Streptosporangium becharense: one gene and its partner. The protein of the gene in region 1 interacts with the protein of each later gene in a pairwise test. Links are inferred from orthologs where the notes say so. Each region holds a gene or a part of one and is shown on either strand. Other genes may lie near its edges.

Region 1 (3,714 bases):
TCGCTGACCGGGAGAAAAACCCTGGTCACCGCCGGTAGTGCCCGCCACGACCTCCGGCCGGAACCATCCGGCACACCTCAGCTCTGAGGCATCCGGTCACCCGTCCGTACGGCGGGACCGCCGTCACCGCCGGTCACGGCCGCCCGCACGACGTCCGTGTCGAATCGCACCTGTTCCGTCCGTCGGTCATCGTTCGCCTCCATGACGTCCACGCCGTATCGAGCCCATTCCGTCACCGCCGATCGCCGTCCGCCCACACGGCATCCCACGCCGTACCGGACCCGTGCCACCGCCGCCGGGCCCCGCTGCGGAACGTCCGCGCGGGAGCCCGGCCTCGTCCCCGGCCTCAGACGCCCAGGATCTTGCGCAGGAAGCGGCCGGTGTGGCTCTCCTCGACCAGGGCGACCTCCTCGGGCGTGCCCGTGGCGATCACCGTTCCGCCCTTGGAGCCGCCCTCGGGACCCATGTCGATCAGCCAGTCGGCAGTCTTGATCACGTCGAGGTTGTGCTCGATCACGATGACCGTGTTGCCGCCGTCGACGAGCTTGCCGAGCACGCCGAGCAGCCGCCGGATGTCCTCGAAGTGCAGGCCGGTGGTGGGCTCGTCCAGCACGTAGATCGTCCGGCCGGTGGAGCGGCGCTGCAGTTCGGCGGCGAGCTTGACACGCTGGGCCTCGCCGCCGGACAGGGTCGTGGCGGGCTGGCCGAGCCGGACGTACCCCAGGCCGACGTCGTTGAGCGTCTGCAGGTAGCGCTTGATCGACGGGATGGAGTCGAAGAAGCCCAGGGCCTCCTCGATCGGCATGTCGAGCACCTCGGCGATCGTCTTGCCCTTGTAGTGGACCTCCAGGGTCTCCCGGTTGTAGCGGGCACCGTGGCAGACCTCACACGGGACGTAGACGTCCGGCAGGAAGTTCATCTCGATCTTCAGGGTGCCGTCTCCGGAACACGCCTCGCACCGGCCGCCCTTGACGTTGAAGCTGAAACGGCCCTTCTGGTAGCCCCGGACCTTCGCCTCGGTGGTCTGCGCGAACAGGTCGCGGACCTTGTCGAAGACACCCGTGTAGGTCGCCGGGTTGGAGCGGGGGGTGCGGCCGATGGGTGACTGGTCGACGTGCACGACCTTGTCGACCAGGTCCATCCCGGTGATGCGCGAGTGCCGCCCCGGAACGGTGCGCGCGCCGTTGAGCTCCTTGGCCAGCGCGCTGTAGAGGATGTCGTTGACCAGCGTCGACTTGCCGGACCCCGAGACACCGGTGACCGCGGTGAACACGCCGAGGGGGAACTCGACGTCGACGCCCTTGAGGTTGTGTTCCCGGGCACCCTTCACCGTGATCTGCCGTTTCCGGTCGCGCTTGCGCCGGGCGGCGGGGACGGCGATGCTCCTGCGACCCGACAGGTAGGCGCCGGTCATCGAGTCCTCGCAGGCCAGAAGCTCGGGCACCGTGCCGGAGACGACGACCTGACCACCGTGCTCACCGGCGCCGGGACCGATGTCGACCACCCAGTCGGCGGCGGCGATGGTGTCTTCGTCGTGCTCGACCACGATCAGCGTGTTGCCCATGTCGCGGAGCCTGATGAGGGTCTCCAGCAGACGCTGGTTGTCGCGCTGGTGCAGGCCGATGGACGGCTCGTCGAGCACGTACAGCACACCGACCAGGCCGGAGCCGATCTGGGTGGCCAGCCGGATCCGCTGCGCCTCGCCGCCCGCGAGGGTGCCGGAGGCGCGGTCCATCGTCAGGTAGTCGAGGCCGACGTCGAGCAGGAAACCCATCCGGGCGTTGATCTCCTTGACCACCCGCTCGGCGATGTGCATGTCACGCTCGGAGAGCCGCAGCCCGGCCAGGAACCGCGCGCAGTCGCCGATCGACATGGCGGAGACCTCGGCGATCGAACGGCCGTCGACCGTGACCGCCAGGGAGACGGGCTTGAGTCTCGCGCCCTTGCACGCCGGGCACGGGACCTCCCGCATGTAGCCTTCGTACTTCTCCCGCATGCCGTCGCTGTCGGACTCGGCGTGACGGCGCTGCAGCCAGGGGATCGCCCCCTCGAAGGTGGTGTAGTAGGAGCGCTGGCGGCCGTAGCGGTTGCTGTAGCGGACGTGGACCTGCTCGTCGTAGCCGTGCAGGAGGGCCTTCTGCGCCTTCTTGGGCAGCCGCTCCCAGGGGGTGTCGAGATTGAACCCCATGGCCAGGCCGAGCGCCTCGACCAGGCGGATGAAGTAGTCGCTGGTGTGCCCCCCGGCCCACGGGAAGATCGCACCCTCGCGCAGGGTCTTCTCCGGGTCGGACACGATCAGCTCGGGGTCGACCTCCATCCGGACCCCCAGGCCGGTGCACTCCGGGCAGGCGCCGAAGGGCGAGTTGAAGGAGAACGAGCGGGGCTCCAGCTCCTCGAACGACAGATCGTCGTAGGGGCAGTGGAGATGCTCGGAGTAGAAGCGCTCACGGTTGGGGTCGTCCTCAGGGAGGTCGACGAACTCCAGCGTGATCGTGCCGCCCGACAGCTGCAGGGCGGTCTCCACCGACCCGGTCAGCCGGCTGCCCGCCCCCTCCTTCACCGCGAGACGGTCGACGATCACCTCGATGTCGTGCTTCTCCTGCTTCTTCAGCGTCGGCGGCTGGTCCAGCCGGACCACCGTGCCGTCGACGCGGGCGCGGGCGAAGCCCTTGGCCTGCAGCTGGCTGAACAGCTCGGCGTACTCCCCCTTGCGGCCGCGGATCACCGGGGCGAGCACCTGGAAGCGGGTGCCCTCGGGAAGCTCCATCACCCGGTCGACGATCTGCTCCGGGCTCTGCTTGGCGATCGGGCGCCCGCACTGCGGGCAGTGCGGCTTGCCGATGCGCGCCCACAGCAGGCGCAGGTAGTCGTAGACCTCGGTGATCGTGCCGACGGTCGAGCGGGGGTTGCGGCTGGTCGACTTCTGGTCGATCGACACCGCGGGCGAGAGCCCCTCGATGAAGTCGACGTCGGGCTTGTCCATCTGCCCGAGGAACTGCCGCGCGTACGCCGACAGCGACTCGACATAGCGACGCTGGCCCTCGGCGAAGATCGTGTCGAAGGCGAGACTGGACTTTCCCGATCCGGAGAGTCCAGTGAAGACGATCAGAGAGTCTCGCGGGAGGTCCAGCGAGACGTCCTTGAGGTTGTGTTCACGTGCGCCACGCACGATGAGGCGGTCAGCCACAGCAGTCCCGACGTCGGTGTTGAAGGGTCAAGAGCGGTCGCGGGAAGAGTAGCGAGCGGGTCCGACAATTTCGCGGACCGGCATCCGGGGGGCTCGGGGTCCCGCCCTTCCCAGGTTACGGCCTTCCCCCGCGTCCTACTGCGCTCTCAGCTCTTTCAACTGCGCGGGCACCCCCCGTTATGCCCGGCGGCGGCGCCGGAACGGGATGATGGGAGGCGGGGCGGGCCGCACCCGCTCCGCGCCTTCCCGCGACCCCGTCTGAGGAGAATCCGTGACATACACCGGTGACGTGCACGTCGGCGGCCCCGCCGACGTGCGCGAGCTGCCCGCCCTGACGATCTCCAAACTGGCCGTCGGGCCCTACGACAACAACGCCTACCTGGTGCGGTGCACCGAGACCGGGGACGGTGTGCTCATCGACGCCGCCGCCGAGCCCGAGCGGCTGCTGGAGCTGATCGGCGACATGCCGATCAGCAAGATCGTGACCACCCACCAGCACGGCGACCACTGGCAGGCCCTGGAGGAGG
Region 2 (3,232 bases), 310 kb from region 1 along the record:
CCGCCGACATGCTCGATCGTCTTCCTCCCGATGCGCCCCCGCACGTCGAACTGATCGACGGGTCACTCATCACGAGGTCTCCGCAGACCGCCGTCCACATGCTCATGCTCCGGCTCCTTGAGCGTGCGCTCACCCCCCCGGACAACCTCATCGTCGTCCGGGAGATGAGCGTGACGCTCGGCATCCGGCAGCGGCCCGAACCCGACATCATGGTGGTCACGAGATCGGCGCTGACGAGCCTGAAGACGACCTCGTTCAAGCCGGAGGACGTTCGTCTTGTGGTCGAGGTGGTCTCTCCGGAGTCGGTCGAGCGGGATCGGAGTACCAAACCCATCAAGTATTCCGACGCCGGGATCAAACACCTCTGGCGTGTGGAGCAGGAAGACGATCGGCCCGTCGTCTACACCTTCGAGCTGGAACCCTCGGTCAGGGCCTATGTCCCGACCGGCATCCACCGAGGGCGACTGAGGACGGACATCGGGTTCGAGGTCGACATCGAGCTGGATCTCGAGAAGTTCATCGGCCCTTGAGTCCCGGCCCCGGCCCGTTCCTTCCGCGGGGCCGGGGCAGAAACGGGCCGGAAAGGCCCGTCAGGAGACTCCGGCCTCCCGCATGTCACGCACCTCCCGCTTGAGTTCCTTGATCTCGTCGCGGAGCCGGGCGGCGACCTCGAACTGGAGGTCGGCCGCGGCCTGGTGCATCTGCTCGGTGAGCGACTCGACCAGCGCCTCCAGCTGGGCCCGGGGCATCTCCCCCGCGATCGCCTTGGCGTGCTGGCCGACCTGCTTGGCCGCGAAGCCGGGAACGGGCGCCTTGCCGCGCGACTGCTGACGGCCGCTGCCGCCGAGGAGCTGGGCGGTGTCGGCGTCTTCCCGGGTCAGCGAGTCGAGGATGTCGGCGATCTTCTTGCGGAGCGGCTGCGGGTCGATGCCGTTGGCCTCGTTGTAGGCGATCTGCTTGGCCCGGCGGCGGTTGGTCTCCTCGATCGCCCGTTCCATGGAGGGGGTGATCCGGTCTGCGTACATGTGCACCTGGCCGGAGACGTTACGGGCCGCGCGGCCGATGGTCTGGATCAGGGAGGTCTCCGAACGGAGGAAGCCCTCCTTGTCCGCGTCGAGGATGGCCACCAGCGACACCTCGGGCAGGTCGAGGCCCTCGCGGAGCAGGTTGATGCCGACCAGCACGTCGAACTCGCCCATCCGCAGCTCGCGGAGCAGCTCGATGCGGCGCAGGGTGTCGACCTCGCTGTGCAGATAGCGCACCCGGATGCCCATCTCGAGCAGGTAGTCGGTGAGGTCTTCGGACATCTTCTTGGTCAGCGTGGTGACCAGGACCCGCTCGTCCTTCTCCGTACGGACACGGATCTCGTGCACCAGATCGTCGATCTGCGACTTCGTCGGCTTGACGATCACCTCGGGGTCGACCAGGCCGGTGGGGCGGATGACCTGCTCGACCACCTCGCCCCCGGTGCGGCCCAGCTCGTAGGGGCCGGGGGTGGCCGACAGGTAGACGGTCTGGCCGACGCGCTCCAGGAACTCCTCCCACTTCAGCGGGCGGTTGTCCATCGCGGACGGCAGGCGGAAGCCGTGGTCGACGAGCGTGCGCTTGCGGGAGGCGTCGCCCTCGTACATCGCGCCGATCTGCGGGACGGTCTGGTGGGACTCGTCCAGGACCAGCAGGAAGTCTTCGGGGAAGTAGTCGAGCAGGGTGTTGGGTGCGCTGCCCGGGGGGCGGTCGTCCATGTGGCGGGAGTAGTTCTCGATACCGGAGCAGCTGCCGATCTGGCGCAGCATCTCCAGGTCGTAGGTGGTGCGCATGCGCAGCCGCTGGGCCTCCAGCAGCTTGCCCTGTCGCTCCATCGTCTCCAGGGTCTCGGCGAGCTCGGCCTCGATGCCCCGGACGGCCTTCTCCATCCGCTCGGGGCCCGCCACGTAGTGGGAGGCGGGGAAGATGTAGAGCTCGTCGTCCTCCGTGATCACCTCGCCGGTCAGCGGGTGCATGGTCGAGAGCTTCTCGATCTCGTCGCCGAACATCTCGATCCGCACGGCGAGCTCTTCGTACTTGGGGATGATCTCGATGGTGTCGCCGCGGACCCGGAAGGTGCCGCGGGTGAAGGCCATGTCGTTGCGGGTGTACTGCATGTCGACGAGACGGCGCAGGAGCCGGTCGCGCTCGATCTCCTGACCGACGTTGAGCCGGACCATGCGGTCGACGTACTCCTGCGGGGTGCCCAGACCGTAGATGCACGACACCGACGCCACCACGATGGTGTCGCGGCGGGTCAGCAGCGAGTTGGTCGCCGAGTGGCGGAGCCGCTCGACCTCCTCGTTGATCGAGGAGTCCTTCTCGATGTAGGTGTCGCTCTGCGGGACGTACGCCTCCGGCTGGTAGTAGTCGTAGTAGGAGACGAAGTATTCGACCGCGTTGTTGGGCATCATCTCGCGCAGTTCGTTGGCGAACTGCGCGGCGAGCGTCTTGTTGGGCTGGATGACCAGGGTCGGCCGCTGGAGGCGTTCGATCAGCCAGGCGACCGTCGCGGTCTTGCCCGTGCCCGTGGCGCCGAGCAGGACGGTGTCCTTCTCCCCGGCCTTGACACGCCGCTCGAGCGCGGCGATCGCGGCGGGCTGGTCACCCGAGGGGATCATGTCGGTGACGACCTCGATGGGAGCCACCTTGCGCTGCAAATCAGTTACCGGCCTCACCTGACCCACTGTAGGCGGAGCCCCCGACAGTTCTTCCCCGGAAGGCCGCGCCGGGTTCAACCGCGCGACAAGCGAGCCGCAAGCGTCACCTACTTGACTGTTGTCGTGCGAACGCTCACCAAGCGTGATATATCGGCCTTTCGACATGCGATGACTCCGGAGGTTTGATGTCCCGGCCAAGAGAAGCCATGCAGTCCGCGCTCGCCGCGGCCCAGGCGATAGGACAGGGCGGAGACGTACGCCAGGTGGTCGGGCAGGCGGTCGAACAGCTCGCCGGGCAGTTGCCCGGGGAGAAGGGCTTCGCACTCAACGCCTCCGACTTCGTCGCCGCCCGCGACCAGGCGGCCTCGGTGGGGACGCTCATCGAGGCGCGCAGCGTGTCGCTCGGCGAGGCCGGGGAGGTCGTCAACCGCAGCTTCACCGCCAAGGGCCCGGGCGGCGAGCCGGTCCACGTCATATCTCCGGTCGTGATCCCCAAGAGCGGCACCGCCCGGATGGTCCTCCCGCTGGTCGTCCTGGCGGTGCTCGGA

What was found.
Region 2: the proteins of uvrA (region 1) and uvrB interact in binary tests that used the Escherichia coli proteins (3 or more experiments, as listed by UniProt). The link is inferred for Streptosporangium becharense from one-to-one orthologs.

Annotation. Positions count from the first base shown.
Region 1 is NZ_JACHMP010000001.1:1,168,125-1,171,838, forward strand. The notes cover bases 147-3,546. They hold uvrA (excinuclease ABC subunit UvrA), read right to left. Parts: upstream 3,188-3,546; coding sequence 347-3,187; downstream 147-346. Other genes in these bases: F4562_RS05105 (MBL fold metallo-hydrolase), read left to right, coding at 3,459-3,546. Outside these bases: more of F4562_RS05105, read left to right, coding at 3,547-3,714. UniProt on the Escherichia coli protein: The UvrABC repair system catalyzes the recognition and processing of DNA lesions. UvrA is an ATPase and a DNA-binding protein. A damage recognition complex composed of 2 UvrA and 2 UvrB subunits scans DNA for abnormalities.
Region 2 is NZ_JACHMP010000001.1:1,475,088-1,478,319, forward strand. What follows is about bases 147-3,064. They hold uvrB (excinuclease ABC subunit UvrB), read right to left. Parts: upstream 2,703-3,064; coding sequence 591-2,702; downstream 147-590. Other genes in these bases: F4562_RS06305 (Uma2 family endonuclease), read left to right, coding at 147-530; F4562_RS06315 (SPFH domain-containing protein), read left to right, coding at 2,891-3,064. In the rest of the region: more of F4562_RS06305, read left to right, coding at 1-146; more of F4562_RS06315, read left to right, coding at 3,065-3,232. UniProt on the Escherichia coli protein: The UvrABC repair system catalyzes the recognition and processing of DNA lesions. A damage recognition complex composed of 2 UvrA and 2 UvrB subunits scans DNA for abnormalities.